DNA from 2 places in the Pseudoalteromonas sp. PSi26 genome. Region 1 is predicted to be linked to the other one. Evidence: predicted binding sites of a transcription regulator. Region 1 holds the regulator's gene; the other holds the start of a gene.
The links. The regulator FliA, encoded in region 1, starts transcription of late flagellar genes. The targets are predictions, from matches to a motif close to CTAAAGNTNNNNNNNNNNNNGCCGATA.
Positions count from the first base shown of each region.

Region 2: a site for FliA is predicted at 4,064-4,090, ahead of ACFI34_RS04685 (DUF3530 family protein). Genes of this name have one in related genera too.

Region 1 is NZ_JBHNYT010000002.1:303,935-312,467, forward strand. It holds gene flhA (flagellar biosynthesis protein FlhA) at 1-454, shown strand, start outside; gene flhF (flagellar biosynthesis protein FlhF) at 475-1,950, shown strand; gene ACFI34_RS03455 (MinD/ParA family ATP-binding protein) at 1,943-2,803, shown strand; gene ACFI34_RS03460 (RNA polymerase sigma factor FliA) at 2,830-3,540, shown strand; gene cheY (chemotaxis response regulator CheY) at 3,580-3,963, shown strand; gene ACFI34_RS03470 (protein phosphatase CheZ) at 3,982-4,749, shown strand; gene ACFI34_RS03475 (chemotaxis protein CheA) at 4,765-7,008, shown strand; gene ACFI34_RS03480 (protein-glutamate methylesterase/protein-glutamine glutaminase) at 7,068-8,222, shown strand; gene ACFI34_RS03485 (flagellar motor protein) at 8,215-8,533, shown strand, end outside.
Region 2 is NZ_JBHNYT010000003.1:181,276-189,808, reverse strand. It holds gene rapA (RNA polymerase-associated protein RapA) at 297-3,191, shown strand; gene rluA (bifunctional tRNA pseudouridine(32) synthase/23S rRNA pseudouridine(746) synthase RluA) at 3,387-4,040, shown strand; gene ACFI34_RS04685 (DUF3530 family protein) at 4,160-5,065, shown strand; gene djlA (co-chaperone DjlA) at 5,048-5,905, opposite strand; gene murU (N-acetylmuramate alpha-1-phosphate uridylyltransferase MurU) at 5,936-6,589, opposite strand; gene ACFI34_RS04670 (aminoglycoside phosphotransferase family protein) at 6,586-7,587, opposite strand; gene lptD (LPS assembly protein LptD) at 7,700-8,533, shown strand, end outside.

The sequences.
Region 1 (8,533 bases):
TGAAGGCGTTGCAATTCGTGATATGCGCTCAATTGTACAAACCCTTGTTGAGTATGGGCCACGTAGTCAAGACCCTGATGTATTAACGGCTGCAGTGCGTATTTCATTACGCCGATTAATAGTTCAAGATGCTGTGGGTATGTCGTCAGAAATCCCTGTCATAACCTTGGCACCTGAGTTGGAACAGATGTTGCATCAGTCACTACAAAATGCAGGCGACGAAGGTGCCGGTATAGAACCAGGACTTGCAGAGCGACTTCAAGTGTCACTAAACGAAGCGCATCAAAACCAAGAAATGTCCGGTGAACCTTCAATATTGCTAACGTCGGGAATGTTACGCACTGTGTTATCTCGTTTTGTTAAGTACACCATCCCGGGTTTAAGGGTGATGTCTTATCAAGAGGTACCAGATGAAAGACAGATCAAGATAGTCAGCTCTGTAGGCCAACAATAAGATTTTAAAGGGGTTGAATCATGAAAATAAAACGTTTTTTTGCTAAAGATATGCGCACAGTACTTAAAGAAGTTAAAGACGAATTAGGTGTTGATGCGGTTATTATGTCAAATAAAAAGCTAGCCAACGGTGTCGAAATTGTAGCAGCTGTTGATTATGACAAAGCAGCCCCTAAAAAAGAGCAACCGCAAAGTGCGCCAGCACAAAGTTTTGCAAAGTCACAGCCAGTGCATAATTTTGTAAAACCAGAGCCACTTCGCGCTAAGCCAGAGCCACAAGCGAAAGTAGCCGATAGTCTTCAAGCATTATTAGAGCGTCAAGCTCCACGTCCTCGCTCTGCAGAACTGGCTTCTATGTTTTCGCAATCAGGTATTGACACTACAGACAACTACCAAGAGCCAGCGCAAGAACAGCGTCCTCGGCCTATATTCACCAATGAGCGTCAAGCTTCAGCGCGTCCGCAAACACAAGCAGATAGCCTTGGGTTTGATGACCTAGAAAGTGATTTTGATGACCTTGACACCCCAGTGACAGCTCGCCAAGAAACTAAACATAATGAAAGTGAGCAAATTTCGTCAATGCGTGACGAAATGAATGCCATTCGTCAGTTGTTAGAGCATCAAGTATCAGGGCTTATGCAACAAGACATGGCAAGACGCGACCCTACTCGTGCATGCATGATTGATCGTTTAGTCGGTATGGGAATAGATAAAGATGTTGCTGAGCAAATGGCGTGCTTTGTTCCTGACGATGTATCTCGCCAGCAAGGTTGGAAAGCTCTTCTAACAATGGTTGAAGATCAGATGCAGACAACTAACAACGAGATTTTACGTCAAGGCGGTGTATACGCCTTAGTCGGTCCAACTGGTGTTGGTAAAACAACAACCGTTGCTAAATTAGCTGCACTTGGCGCACAAAAATACGGTGCAGACAAAGTCGCTTTAATCACAACAGACACATACAGAATTGGTGCTTATGAGCAACTTGCTACTTATGGCCGAATTATAGGTTGTAGTGTAAAGCAAGTTAAAGATGCTAATGAATTAGCTGAAGTTTTATATCATTTACGAAATAAACGACTAGTATTAATTGATACTGCGGGTATGAGTCAGCGCGACTTGCGCTTAACTGAACAACTTAATACGCTAATGCGTAACCAGCGCGTTGATATTCGTAGTTATTTAGTGCTCAGTGCAACATCGCAAATACACGTGTTGCAAGAAACCGTCAGACACTTTAAAAAAGTGCAGTTAAGTGGTTGTATATTCACCAAATTAGACGAATCTTTAAGTTTAGGTGAGATTATTAGTATTGCGATTCAAAATCGCCTTCCAATAGGGTATCTTACTAACGGTCAACGAGTACCAGAAGATATTCGAGTTGCAAATGCTGAAAAACTAGTTAAAAAGGCTGAGCAACTCTATTTAAAAAGAGCAAAAGCACAACATTCAAGGCACCAAGCAGTGGCGCCAAGCACAGTAGGGATGTATGATTAACACAGTATTAGATCAAGCAAGTGGCCTGCGCAAAATGAGTCAAAACAATAACAACGGCGTAAAAGTTATCGCTGTCACTGGCGGTAAAGGTGGAGTAGGAAAAACAAATGTTTCTCTTAATACCGCAATTGCATTAGGCCAGCAAGGTAACAGAGTATTGGTTCTTGATGCCGATTTAGGCTTAGCAAACTGTGACGTTATGCTAGGACTACGTGTTGAACGTAACTTATCACATGTTTTATCTGGTGAATGCGAACTTGATGAAATTTTAGTTGAAGGCCCCGCAGGTATTAAAATTGTACCCGCAACGTCGGGCTCTCAAAGCATGGTTGAATTGTCGCCTTCAGAGCATGCGGGACTCATCAGAGCTTTTAGCGAATTAAATACAGAATTTGATATTTTAATTGTCGATACAGCCGCAGGTATTTCTGACATGGTGCTGAGTTTTTCCCGCGCAGCACAAGATGTCATGGTTGTTGTATGCGACGAGCCTACATCAATAACAGATGCCTACGCGCTGATAAAAGTATTGAGCCGTGAGCATGGTGTATATAAATTTAAAATTGTTGCAAATATGGTCCGCAGCATGCGTGAAGGGCAAGAGTTATTTGCAAAACTTTCCAAAGTAACCGATCGCTTTTTAGATGTATCAATGGACTTGGTTGCAACGGTTCCCTACGACGAAAATATGCGTAAGGCAACACGCCGTCAAAAAGTTATTGTAGAACTTTTTCCAAATTCGCCTGCGGCACTTGCGTTTCAAGCGCTAGCAACAAAAGCAGTTAAATGGCCAATACCCAACCAACCATCAGGTCATTTGGAGTTTTTCATAGAGAAACTAGTTAACGGCTAATTATGACAACATTGGTGAATAAAGTTATGGGATATCAATCAGCACAAAATTTAAATGTGATTGTTGAAAAACATGCATCACTTGTCAAAAAAGTGGCATGTCACCTTATAGCGCGTTTACCTGCCAGCGTTCAGTTGGACGATTTAATACAATCAGGCATGATAGGCCTGATTGAAGCATCTAAGAGCTTTGATGCAACCAAAGGGGCTAGCTTTGAAACTTTTGCGGGGATTCGTATTCGTGGAGCAATGCTTGATGAGATGCGACGTGGCGATTGGGCACCCCGCTCAGTGCATCGTAAAAGCCGTTTGGTGGCCGAAACAATTGCTTTTTTAGAAAAAAGCTTAAACCGTGAGCCGACAGATATAGAAGTTGCTGAAAAACTTGAAATTTCGTTAAATGAGTACCATCATATCCTAAACGATGTAAATGCAAGTAAAGTACTAGGTATTGAAGACCTGGGTGTTGATGAAGATGTCATCAGTCCAGTGGACCAAGATTTAGCGCTAGACAAACCGTTTAATAACGTTAAAGATGAGCGGTTTAATGAATCTTTATTAGGTGCAATAAAATCTTTACCAGAACGTGATGCAATGGTGCTGTCTTTGTACTATAACGATGAAATGAATTTAAAAGAAATAGGGCATATACTCGATGTAAGTGAATCGCGTGTAAGTCAAATACATGGTCAGGCGATGATTAAGCTTAAAGCTAAAATCAATGACTGGATAAACTAGTAGTAAGTAAACAAGGTTAAGACCTCACTGGGGGATGTTTTGGATAAAAACATGAAAATTCTGGTTGTTGACGATTTTTCAACAATGAGACGTATTATTAAAAATCTGTTGCGTGACTTAGGTTTCACTAATGTTCAAGAAGCAGACGATGGGTCAACCGCTTTGCCAATGCTACAAAATCAAGTATTTGATTTTGTTGTTACCGATTGGAATATGCCAGGAATGCAGGGCATAGACCTACTTAGAGCAATACGTGCGGATGATAAGCTTAAACACATTCCGGTATTGATGGTAACGGCTGAAGCTAAAAAAGAACAAATTATAGCGGCAGCACAGGCAGGTGTTAATGGTTATATTGTTAAGCCATTTACTGCTGGAACACTCAAAACTAAATTAGAAAAAGTATTTGAACGTTTAGGCTAATGATAGGGGGAGAGGCTTATGTCAGCACTTGCTGCGCCTCAAATAACTTTAGAACAAGCTCGTCAGCTCGTTGTTTATCTAGAAAACGGTGAGCAAGACAAAGCCAATCAGTTAATTTTAGATACTGCTTCTAAGGAGCAATCTGAAATATTTGCTGAAGTTGGAAAGTTAACCCGTCAATTGCATGAGGCTTTAAAAAGCTTCGAGCTAGACACTCGCTTAACTGACTTAACTACCGATGCTATTCCAGATGCAAAAAAACGGCTCAATTATGTTATAGAAATGACAGAAAATGCCGCAAATAAAACAATGGATGCTGTTGAGGCTAGCCTACCAATTGCTCAACAGTTGGCAGATGAAATATCTCTTATCAAACCGACATGGGATCGCCTAATGAATCGAGAGATTGAGTTAGGGGAGTTTAAATCGTTATGCCACAGCATTGATAAGTTTATGAACAATTCTCATCATAAAACCGATGAGCTGCAAAGTTTGATGACTAATGTACTTATGGCACAAGACTATCAAGATTTAACCGGACAAGTTATTCGCCGAGTTATTGAGCTTGTTAGAGAAGTTGAAGAAAGCTTAATTCATCTTTTGACAGCCTTCGCTGATCAAAACGAAAGTAAAGCCGAAAAAATAGAACAACAAAAAACAAAAGAACCATTAGACGAACAAACTTTAGCAGGTCCAGAAGGCCCTATTATTGATAAAGAATCACGTAATGATGTTGTATCTGATCAAGATGAAGTCGATGATCTTTTATCAAGTTTGGGCTTCTAAGAGGAGAGTAACTGCATGTTTGAAGTCGATGAAGATATTTTACAAGACTTTCTTGTAGAGGCAGGAGAAATCCTAGAGCTTTTATCTGAACAGTTAGTTGAGCTGGAAAACAATCCAGAGGACACCGAATTACTCAATGCCATATTTAGAGGGTTTCACACTGTAAAAGGTGGTGCTGGGTTTTTAGCTATGACAGAGCTCGTTGACGCGTGTCATGGCGCAGAGAATGTGTTCGATCTGCTTAGGCAAGGTGTACGAACGGTTAATTCGGAATTGATGGACGTAATTTTACAAGCTCTCGACACGATTAACGAAATGTTTGCCACCATTCAAAATCGTGATAAACCAGAACCCGCTGATCCCGAACTTCTAGAAACCCTTCATAAACTTGGTTTACCTCCAACAGAAGAAGAGCTTGCTGGTGAATCACCAGTTGATTCAACTGAAGAATCTCAAGCCGAGGTTATTGAGGCCCCAGTTGCCGAGGAAACCTCAGTAACTGATGAAGAAGATCCGTTTGCATTCGATGAGTTATTTAGCGGTGGAGCAGCTGAACAAAGCGATGATGAAACTCAGATTGATGAGATAACAGAAGATGAATTTGAAAACTTGCTAGACGAATTACATGGAAAAGGTCAAAGTCCAGCAGGTGAAAGCGCGTCAAGTAGTAGTGATGTCAGTGGAGACATTACAGATGATGAGTTTGACAACTTACTTGATGAACTTCATGGTGTTGGAAGCTTTGGTGCTGTTGCGGCCAGTGAGCCAGTAAAAGAGCAAACAGCAAGTAATAATTCTGCAGAAAACTCTTCAACGCCCTCAGCAAGTTCACCTGCAAGTGATTCTAGCGATGATGAAATTAGCGATGATGAGTTTGAAGCATTGCTTGACGAGCTTCATGGTTCAGGTGCCCCTAAATCAATAGAGAGTCCTGCAGCTTCAGAACCGAAGCCCGCGGCAAAACCCGTGCCTAAGGTAAGTGAGCCGGTCAAAAAGCCTGAACCTGTAAAAGCAGCAGTCCCAAAACCAGTGCAAAAGCCTGCAGAAAAAGCAGCTTCAACTCCTGCAGCTGTGAAAAAGCCAGCTCCTCCTCAAGCAGAAACAACAGTCCGAGTTGACACAAAACGCCTAGACCAAATAATGAATATGGTGGGTGAGCTTGTACTTGTTCGTAACAGGTTGGTAAGTTTAGCAACTAACTCAGAAAGTGAAGCAATGGGCAAAGCCATTTCTAACTTAGATGTTGTGACGGCTGATATCCAAGGCGCAGTAATGCAAACGCGAATGCAGCCAATTAAAAAGGTATTTGGCCGCTTCCCTCGCGTTGTTCGTGACTTAGCACGAAGCTTAAATAAAGATATTAGTTTACAGCTCGTTGGTGAAGAAACTGATTTAGATAAAAACTTGGTTGAGGCACTTGCAGACCCACTTGTTCACTTAGTTAGAAACTCAGTTGACCACGGAATAGAGATGCCAGCAGCTCGTGAAGCAGCAGGCAAACCTAGAACGGGTAATGTAACGCTTTCAGCGTCTCAAGAAGGCGACCATATCTTGTTAACTATCAAAGATGATGGTGCGGGTATGGATGCTGAAAAGCTCAAAAAAATAGCAATCAGCAAAGGCGTTTTAGATCACGATCAGGCGAGCCGTTTATCGGATACCGAAGCGTACAATTTAATATTTGCACCAGGATTTTCTACTAAGGAAGAGATCTCTGATATTTCAGGGCGTGGTGTGGGTATGGATGTTGTAAAAACTAAAATTACTCAACTTAATGGCTCAGTGAGTATTCAGTCAGAGCTAGGTGTTGGTACAATTTTAGAAATAAAAGTACCGCTAACACTTGCCATATTACCTACCTTAATGGTTGTAGTTGGTGAACAAACATTTGCACTACCATTGGCTGGTGTGAGTGAAATATTCCACTTAGATTTAACCAAAACAAATGTAGTTGATGGTCAACTAACTATTATTGTACGTAAGAAAGCGATACCGCTATTTTATCTTGAGCATTGGTTAGTCAAGGGAGCAGATCGCACTCAGCGCAAAGCGCAAGGTCATGTTGTTATTGTTCAAATAGGTACTCAGCAGGTTGGTTTTGTAGTTGATTCTTTAATAGGTCAAGAAGAAGTTGTAATTAAACCTCTTGATGCTCTTTTGCAGGGTACTCCAGGCATGGCAGGTGCAACTATTACATCAGATGGTGGAATTGCACTAATTTTAGATGTTCCAAACATGTTGAAACACTACGCTGGCTAAATCATAAAGTAGGTGCGCATCAGATGTGTGCCTACGTATAAATTTAATAAGAGAGCTAAATGGCCGTAAAAGTTTTAGTTGTTGATGATTCAAGCTTTTTTCGTCGTAGAGTAAGCGAGATCCTTGAACAAGACAGCGACATACAAGTTATAGGTTTTGCCATTAATGGCAGAGAGGCTGTTGAGAAAACAGCTCAGCTTCGTCCTGATATGATCACAATGGATGTAGAAATGCCTGTGCTTGATGGTATCAGTGCAGTTAAAGAGATAATGGCAAGTAACCCCACGCCAATATTAATGTTTTCTTCTTTAACCCGTGCTGGCGCAACAGCAACACTTGATGCGCTTGATGCTGGAGCGATGGATTTTTTACCTAAAAAGTTTGAAGATATTGCACGCAATAATGAAGATGCGATAAAGCTCCTTCAAGCTAAAGTCAAAGAAATTGGTAATAAGCGCATTCCTAAAGCCTTTAAGCCAGTAACTCACCAGAAACCAGCGACACGATCGGTGCCTGATAAAATCAGTAACACTGCGTCTTCAATCAGGCAACCAGATAGAAGTTTTCAGCGTTCAACAACCGCGTCGACATTAACAAAAACACAAAACAGCGTATCAACTCGTGCAAGTGGCAAACAATATAAACTTGTGGCTATTGGTACATCTACTGGTGGCCCTGTTGCTTTACAAAATGTGCTTACGCAATTACCCGCTAATTTTCCGCATCCTATTTTACTCATTCAGCATATGCCAGCTGCTTTTACACCAGCATTTGCAGCTCGCTTAAATGGATTGTGTAAAATAAAAGTAAAAGAAGCACAACAAGGTGATCGTCTTGACCCTGGAACTGCCTATTTGGCTCCTGGCGGGCAACAAATGATGGTTGAAGGTAGAGGTGGTTCCAAAACATTGCGCGTTTTTGAAGACAATAGCGAGCGAATTACTTATAAGCCCAGTGTTGACGTTACATTTGCAAGTATTGCAAAAGCTTATCAGGGAGATGTTTTAGCTATTATTTTAACAGGCATGGGGGCTGATGGTAGAGATGGCGCAAGAATGTTAAAACAAACAGGAGCTACCATTTGGGCACAAGATGAAAAGAGCTGTGTTGTTTATGGTATGCCACAGGCTGTTGCTAATGCGGGACTTTCAAGTGAGAGTTTAGCGCTTGAAGATATTGCAACGCGGATAAAAAGTGAAACCGGTTGTGGATAAGCTTTCTGTAGTTGGTTTAATTGTTGCCCTAAGTGCTATAGCAATTGGCTATCATTTAGAAGGTGGTGTGATTGCCGCACTTTTTAATGGCCCTGCGCTCATTATAGTACTTGGTGGAACAGTGGGCGCTGTAATGCTGCAAACGTCTACTAGTACCTTTAAAAAAATGCTTAGAATGAGTCACTGGGTATTTGTGACTCCAAATTACAATATTGATGATGCAATTGAGCAAGTTAAACGTTGGTCTCATAAAGCGAGACAAGAAGGATATTTGGCATTAGAGGATGAGGCCCTAACTCACTCAGATGTAT
Region 2 (8,533 bases), on a different contig from region 1:
TACGTTTTATGATTTTTATGCTATACCAAAATAACTAAGTAAAACGGGCAAAAATCAAAACCTGCAATACTTAATTGCCAAGGCATATTGAAAGTTTAGTCTATTTGCCATAAAAGTCCGTTTTATTACAACCTGAATTTAGTTTTTATTTACCTTTTTAATGGGTTAATAAATGGCGGTTTTATTCTTTATAATTAACACTTATAAAATTAATTAAAAGTGAGCTAAATAGCGCCTTGCAGTGGTGTTAGCTTACAGGTAACATAGCCGCCCTTTTCATCATAGACGAGACATACATGAATTTTTCCTTAGGTCAGCGTTGGATCAGTGATACAGAGTCAGATTTAGGATTAGGCACCGTTGTTGCCATTGAAGGCCGCCAGGTCAGCATATTATTTCCAGCCAGTGGTGAAAACCGTGTTTACTCTACAGCAGAAGCACCCGTTACCCGTGTGGCATTTAATCCAGGCGATGTGATCAAAAGCGTTGAAGAATGGGAATTAGAAGTCGAATCTATCGAAGTACAAGGTGAGTTACTTTGCTATGTGGGCACCCGTGTTGATAACGGCGAAGAAGCAAAGTTAAAAGAAACCTTTTTAGATCATTTTATAAAATTTAATAAGCCACAAGACCGTTTATTTGCCGGCCAAGTAGATCGTTTTGATCGTTACACGCTTCGTTACCAAACATGGCAACATAAATTTGAACGCGAACAATCACCTATAAAAGGATTGATTGGTCAACGCGCTAACCTTATACCCCACCAGCTTTACATTGCCCAAGAAGTGGGTAAACGTTTTGCACCACGCGTATTATTGTCTGATGAAGTTGGCTTGGGTAAAACCATTGAAGCAGGCATGATACTGCATCAGCAAATTATTAGTGGCCGCGCAAGCCGCGTACTTATTGTTGTACCTGAAAACCTGCAGCACCAATGGTTAGTCGAAATGCTACGCCGCTTTAACTTACGTTTTTCTATTTTTGATGAAGAGCGTTGCGACGAAGCCTTTGCCGACTCGCCAAATGTATTTGACACAGAGCAACTTGTCCTTACAAGCCTTGAGTTTTTAACCAAGAAAAAGCGCTGGTTTGAACAAGCCACATTAGCTGATTGGGATCTATTAGTTGTTGATGAAGCGCACCACTTAAGCATTAATAACGGTAAACCAAGTACTGAATATCAACGCATGGCTGAGCTAAGCCAAGATATTCCGGGCCTTATTTTACTTACAGCAACGCCTGATCAACTGGGCCATAGCAGTCACTTTGCTCGCTTACAATTACTCGACCCAGACCGTTTTTACGACTACGACTTATTCAAAGAAGAAGAAGCCAATTACAAAGATGTAGCGCAAGCGGCAAACCAATTATTGCAAGAGCAAGCTCTTGACGACAATGCAAAAGCAACGCTTATTGAGCTATTAAAAGAAACCGACATTACCGTCATTCTTGAAAAAGCGCAGCAAGGTGATTTACCAGCGCGTAAAGAAATACTTAATATGTTGCTAGATCGTCACGGTACCGGCCGTATATTGTTCAGAAACAGCCGCAGTGGCATTGATGGCTATCCAAGCCGTAAATTACATGCCTATCCAATGGCATTACCAAAGCAATACAAAACGGCCATGTCGGTACTTGGTAGCATGAGCGGTATTCAAAATGCAGAACTAAGTGCGCATCGTGCTCTTTTCCCTGAAAAAATATTTCAAGAGTTTGAAGGCGAAAGCGCAAGCTGGGGCGCATTTGACCCTCGCGTAGATTGGTTAATCGACACACTTAAAGCGCTTAAACACGAAAAAGTACTTCTTATTTGTGCCAAGGCCGAAACTGCTATTAGCCTTGAGCAAATACTGCGTGAACGCGAAGCGATTAAAGCCTCGGTTTTCCACGAAGGTATGACGATTATAGAGCGTGACCGCGCGGCCGCCTTTTTTGCAGACGAATACGATAACGCACAAATATTATTGTGTTCAGAAATTGGCTCAGAAGGTCGTAACTTTCAGTTCTCACATCACCTAGTGTTATTTGATTTACCATTAAACCCCGATTTACTAGAACAACGAATTGGTCGATTAGACCGTATAGGGCAAACACAAGATGTAAACATTCACGTGCCATACTTTGAAAACACGGCGCAAGAAGTGCTACTGCGTTGGTACAACGAAGGCCTTGATGCGTTTGAAACCACGTCAACGACTGGCCAGCTACTATACAAAGAATTTCGTGATGACTTACTCGAGTTTATTTCAGCCCATAACTGTGATGAAGACGAACTTGACCCACTCCTTGAGCAAGTAGCTCAGCAAAATACTGTGCTACGTAAAAAAATGGAAAGCGGGCGAGATCGTTTATTAGAACTGCATTCATCAGGCCAAGGCGCCGCCGACTCATTAGTTGCTGATATTGAAAAACTCGACAACCAGTTTGAGCTGCCCAGCTACATGATTAACGTGTTCGACACCTTTGGTGTAAGCCAAGAAGACAAAGGCGAAAATACAATTATATTAAAGCCTACAGAGCATATGTTAAGCGCGTCATTTCCATCGCTTAAAGATGACGGCATGACAGTGACATTTGACCGTGATACTGCACTTTCACAAGAAGATGTACATTTTATCAGTTGGGATCATCCAATGGTGCAAGGCACGATGGATATGATTTGTGATGATGACTTTGGTAGCGCATCGGTTGCTTTACTCAAAAACAAAAAACTCCCTGCGGGCACCTTTTTTGTTGAGCTTATTTTTGTAGCCGAAGCAATGGCACCTAAAGCATTACAAGTGGGCCGCTTTTTACCCCCAACGCCTATTCGTATATTGCTTGATAAAGCCAGTAATAACTTAGGCGAAAACGTCGCATTTGACGGGTTTAATCAACAGCTTTCAGCCGTAGGTCGTCAAACAGCAAGTAAACTTGCGGGTGCGCTTCAAAGCGCAATTCACCCTATGATCACAACTGCAAAAGACATGGCACAAGAAAAACTCGAGGTTATTCGTTCACAGTCGCTAGCTAAAATGCAAACGTCTCTTAGCGAAGAACAAGAGCGATTAAGCGCGCTCAAACAAATTAACCCTAATATTCGCCAAGAAGAAATTACCTTTTACGATAAGCAACGCAGCGAGTTGACTACGCATATTGAAAAAGCGCAGTTACAACTAGATGCAATTCGCTTAATTGTGGTTTCGCACTAGGGGTTTTGCACTTTTAGTTGTTAGTAAAAATTGCAAACAACAGCAGCTAAGTGAAGCGTGGTATTTATACCGCGCTTTTTTATATTCAAACATGGCATATAAATTAGAAGCCTTCGTACAGACTATCAATGTTTTTCTTGAGCCTTTGCCCTTGCTACCCTAAAATAGTGCCCTTCAAAATCATTAAGGTCGGCCGTGTTAGTTAATTACAATCCCCCAATGAACCCGTATTTAACCATACTTTTTCAAGACGACGACTTGCTCATTGTTAATAAACCCAGCGAATTATTGACCGTACCAGGTAAAGATCCTAAGCATGCCGACAGCTTAATTAACCGCGTTAATCGCGTATTTCCAACCGCAAGAATTGTTCATCGTCTTGATATGGCAACGTCTGGCATACTCTGCCTAGCTATGAATAAAGCTGCCCATAGGCATTTAAGCATGCAGTTTCAAGAACGTGAAACTGCTAAGCGGTATATTGCTCGCGTATTTGGGCAACTTGAACAAGACAATGGCTCGGTTGATTTGCCACTTATTTGCGACTGGCCTAATCGCCCAAAGCAAATGGTGGATCATGAAAATGGCAAGCCATCACTCACTCATTTCAAAGTACTTGAACGCGAAGAAAGCGCCACACGCGTAGAGCTCACTCCAATTACGGGGCGTTCACATCAATTGCGCGTACATATGCTAAGCCTTGGCCACCCTATCTTAGGTGACCGACTCTATGCCTATAAAGAGGCGCTTGCAGCCGCACCGCGTTTACAACTCCACGCACAAATGTTGCAACTAAAACACCCGGTAACCGAACAAGTAATGACCTTTGAAGCAGAACCCGAGTTTTAATGGGCTCAATTACTTAGGAAAAATTAAACTTTTAAACAACTATGCCGATACCTAACTAATGACGACTGGTTGAGCGTGTTATGGTGTTTTTGCAATTATTTAAAAAGGTTCTGTGTTACATGGCATTTAGCTGTGTAGCCCTTTTAGCACTGTGTACAACGGCTGCAGAACATATTGCCCCGCCTTCTTTATCAAGTATTGAAAATAGCGATATTAAACGCCTTTTACCTACCGACGAAGTAAAAACAATGCTAGCAGGTGAAACTGAATTTTTAAGTTTACGTAGTGAGTACATGAGCGCTGATTTTAGAGGGATTGTATTACTTATTCCCGATTGGCAATCAACCCCTACCAACAATGCTGGAATGAATTACTTGCGCAAAGAGCTTAACAATTTAGGCTACACCACCTATGCGATGACCACCCCTGATATTGATTGGCAAGCGAGTAAAATAGCTGAGCCTGCTGCAGAAACAGCACCACGTGCCGCCACTGAAACAGAGAGTCAAGCCAACAGTGAGTCAGAGCAGCCTAATGCTTCAAGTAAAAATGAAGCGCCTCATCATGTGGATGCCATTGAAGCCATCAGCGACGAAATACTCGATAACTACAAACTAAATTTACTGGCGCGCTACAAAGCCCTTTACCAAACCGCGATGGAAGAGCCTAGTAATATTGTTATTATTGCCCAAGGCACCAGCGCTGGGGTTTTAACTGAGTACTATGCAGACTTTCCACAAGAGCGTATTGATGCGTTTATTAGTGTAAGTAGCTATTTACCCAATGCAAAGCGTAATAAAAGCTTAAGCCAAACAACGTCTCTTGTTACGCCTGCACTTTTAGATATTTATTACGCCAGCGACAATCGTGACATTTTAATTAACTTAAAAAATCGCCAGCGCTGGGTTAACCGAAACGCCAAGTTTGACTACCGCCAGCGCCAGTTATTTGGGCTTCGTGATCAACCTCAACAACATGCTCGGCTAACAAAAGAAATAGACGGCTTTTTACGCCGCCTTTTTTAAATACTCATAGGCTGCTTGAATGTCTTGGCTTTTTTTAACGGCTAATTCCATCATGTGCTTTGGTAAACCCTGCGATACTAATTTATCTGGGTGGTGTTGCGCCATTAACTTACGGTACGCTACTTTTACTTCTCGCTCTGTTGCTCCCTCGTTAAGCCCTAAAAGTCCAAGTGCTTGAGTACGATTCATGTTGTTATTAGGTGGCACATGATGCCCTGAGCCTTCTTTATAACTGCTACTTTGCCCTTGCTGTTGTTGATAACGCTGTTGCTGTTTTCTAAAATTAAACTCAGCTTGATAGCGTTTAAGCACAAACGCAAAATGCGTTTTAGAAATGCCTAGCTGTTTACTTACTTCACTTAGTAACTGCTTTTCTTGCTCAGCCAAAACGCCATCAGAAAACGCCATTTGAATTTGTATTTCTAAAAATAATTGCAGTAAGTCATGACGCTTAGCAAAACGTTCTTTAAAATCATAGACGGTTTCTTTTAATGAAAAGTCACTTTGCTTACCCGCTTGAAAAGCATGCTGTGCTTCACGGCGCTCTTCGCCTTTCAAGCCCATTTCATCCATAAATAAGCTGGCGGCTTTTATATGTACTTCGCTTACTCGGCCGTTAGACTTTGCAATATGCCCCATCACTGCAAAGCAGCTTGAAAAGAATAGCGCTTGGCGCTCGTGGACATCATCACCATTAAATAAACTTGAAAAACCACCCGCCTTATCAAAATTATTTTTTAAGCTTTTATCAAATAAATGACCAAGGTATAACCCTAAAATAGCACCAAAAATTTTGCCAAACATAAAGCCAAAACAAAATCCGAGTATTTTTCCCCACATATAAACTACTCCTATTAATTATGTGTCGGCTTACGCCAAGCGCTCATTTAATGCCGTTAAACGCGCTGGTGTGCCTATGTCATCCCAATTACCAATATAAAGCTCGGTAGACACTAAATGCTTACTTAGTTTTTCTCGTAATAACGGCCCAAGCGGACGAATACCCGGCTCTAAACCATTAAAAAAGTCAGCCTGATAGCGGCTAATACCCGAAAACGTATATTTTGGACTCTCAGGCGATAAATGACTCAATGCAAAATCGCCATCAGGATTATGAGGGGGATTTTCAATAAGCACCAAATGTGCCTCACCTGGTTGCAAATGTAATTGCATGAGCGAGCTTACATCGTAATCGGTAAATACGTCGCCATTTATCACAATAAACGATTCACCTAATAACGGAAGTGCTTGAATAATTCCGCCTGCGGTTTCAAGGCCGCCTTCAACTTCTTGGCTATAAACAATATTGACACCAAATTCACTGCCATCTTTAAAGTACGCTTTAATTTTATCACCCTGCCATGCAAGGTTTATCACTATGTCGGAAATGCCAGCGGCCTTTAAGTTATTAACATGGTGCTCTATTAGTGGTTTATTTTGCACTTTAAGCATAGGTTTAGGCATAGCTTGAGTGAGCGGCATCATGCGCTGCCCACGCCCTGCGGCTAAAATCATGGCTTTCATAAATTTACCTGCTCTAATCTTTTAGTCACTTTTGGCACTATTGTATTTTTAACCCAGTCACTGAGTGAATTAAGTTCAGGATAGCGCTCAGCAACATCTACAATATATTCAAGGGTAGGCAAAATATTAGCTAAATAACCGGTCTTACCGTCACGCAAATACAGGCGACAAAATATACCGGCGGCTTTTAAATGACGCTGTAAACCCGTTAAGTCAAACCAAACCTTAAATTCTTCAAACGAAGTATTAGTGACTAAGCCTTCGCGTTTAAACTCGTTATATCCAAATGCTAATAGCTGAGCGAGTTCATTATTAGGGAGCTTAAAATAGCAATCGCGTAACAACGAAACTAAATCGTAACAAAGTGGGCCGCGTACGGTGTCTTGGTAATCAATTATTGCCCACTGAGAATCGCTGTGCATAATATTACGGCTGTGGAAGTCGCGATGAACTGTGACCGTGGGTTGTTCAAGCATGGTTTGAGTGAGTAGATCACAGCTCGACTCCCACATTTTAAGTTGGTTTGTATCAACGCTTTCAGCAATAAAATCTTTTACTAACCATTGGCTGAATATCGACAATTCAAGCGCTATAAAGTCTTTACCATAGGCCAGCATATCTGGAGCCTCAGGCGTTTTTGCCCACTTAGCTGATAAACTTATTAACTGTGTGTAGTAGTCGGTTCTATTTGCATCATTAAGCATGTCGGCTAAGTGTGTGCTGCCTAAATCAGTTAAAATAAAAAAGCCTTGTTGTTCATCACTTTTAATAATATGCGGTAACAAAAAACCCTGGTAAGTAAAAACTTGGTTCAAAGATAAATACGGTGCGTTATTGATCTTTTGTGGATCGGAGTCCATTACAATAAAGTGCTGATTATTAATTGTTAAGCGAAAATACCGCCTAAAACTCGCATCTCCGGTTATCGCCTCAAGTGTATCTGGCTGTTTGCCAAAGTGGGTCGTTATGAAGTGTTGTAAATTATCAAAGCGTGTCATTTTATAAGATATCTATTTTTAACTAAGTTAATTAGGTCAATTACTGTATTTGCCATTATTTTCCTTTATTATGTGTAAATTATATTTATACACACAGTATTAGGGTCAATAAATGAGCAAAACCTGGGGCATTTTGATGCTAAGCGTAGTTAGCGCACCATCGCTTGCCGAAACTGAACTGACACACAAACTTTGTGGCACTTCAATGCAAACCAGAGCTTGGCAACCGCTACCTGGCGTAAAACTCGGTAATGTTGACATTAAAGCTGATGATGTAGAACTCCTTGGTACTCAAAGCGCCGAATTTACCGGCAATGTTGATATTAACACCGTTAATATGAGTTTGTCCGCACAAACTGCATTGATAGACAAGCAACGTGGTTTACTTAATGCCACAGGTCCTATTGTATATCGCGATGCTGTTAGTAACGTAAATAGCTCAGGGTTAAATGCCGATTTAAATAATTCAGAAATTAGCCTGTTAGGTGCTGATTACAAGCTAACAGAACAACAAGGTAAAGGCGGTGCTGAAAAGCTCACTATAAATGATTCTGGCTTAGTACTGATGAATGCAAGCTTTACTGCTTGTCCGGGCGAAACCCCAGCTTGGGAAATTGAAGCCGACGAAATTAATTTATCTCGCGAAGAAGGCTGGGGCGAAACTCATAACGCCATACTTCGAATTTTAAATACCCCTGTTTTGTATTTACCTTATTTTACTTTCCCATTAGACGAGCGCCGTAAATCGGGATTACTCACGCCTAGTATCTCAAGCTCAGACAAGTATGGCTTAGAAACCATTACTCCTTATTATTGGAATATTGCGCCTAACTTAGATGCCACCATCACACCACGTTATATGGCTAACAAGGGTTTGCAATTAAAAACAGAGCTTAGATATTTAACCAAGCAACATGAAGGTCTAGTGGGTATAGAATACCTAAAC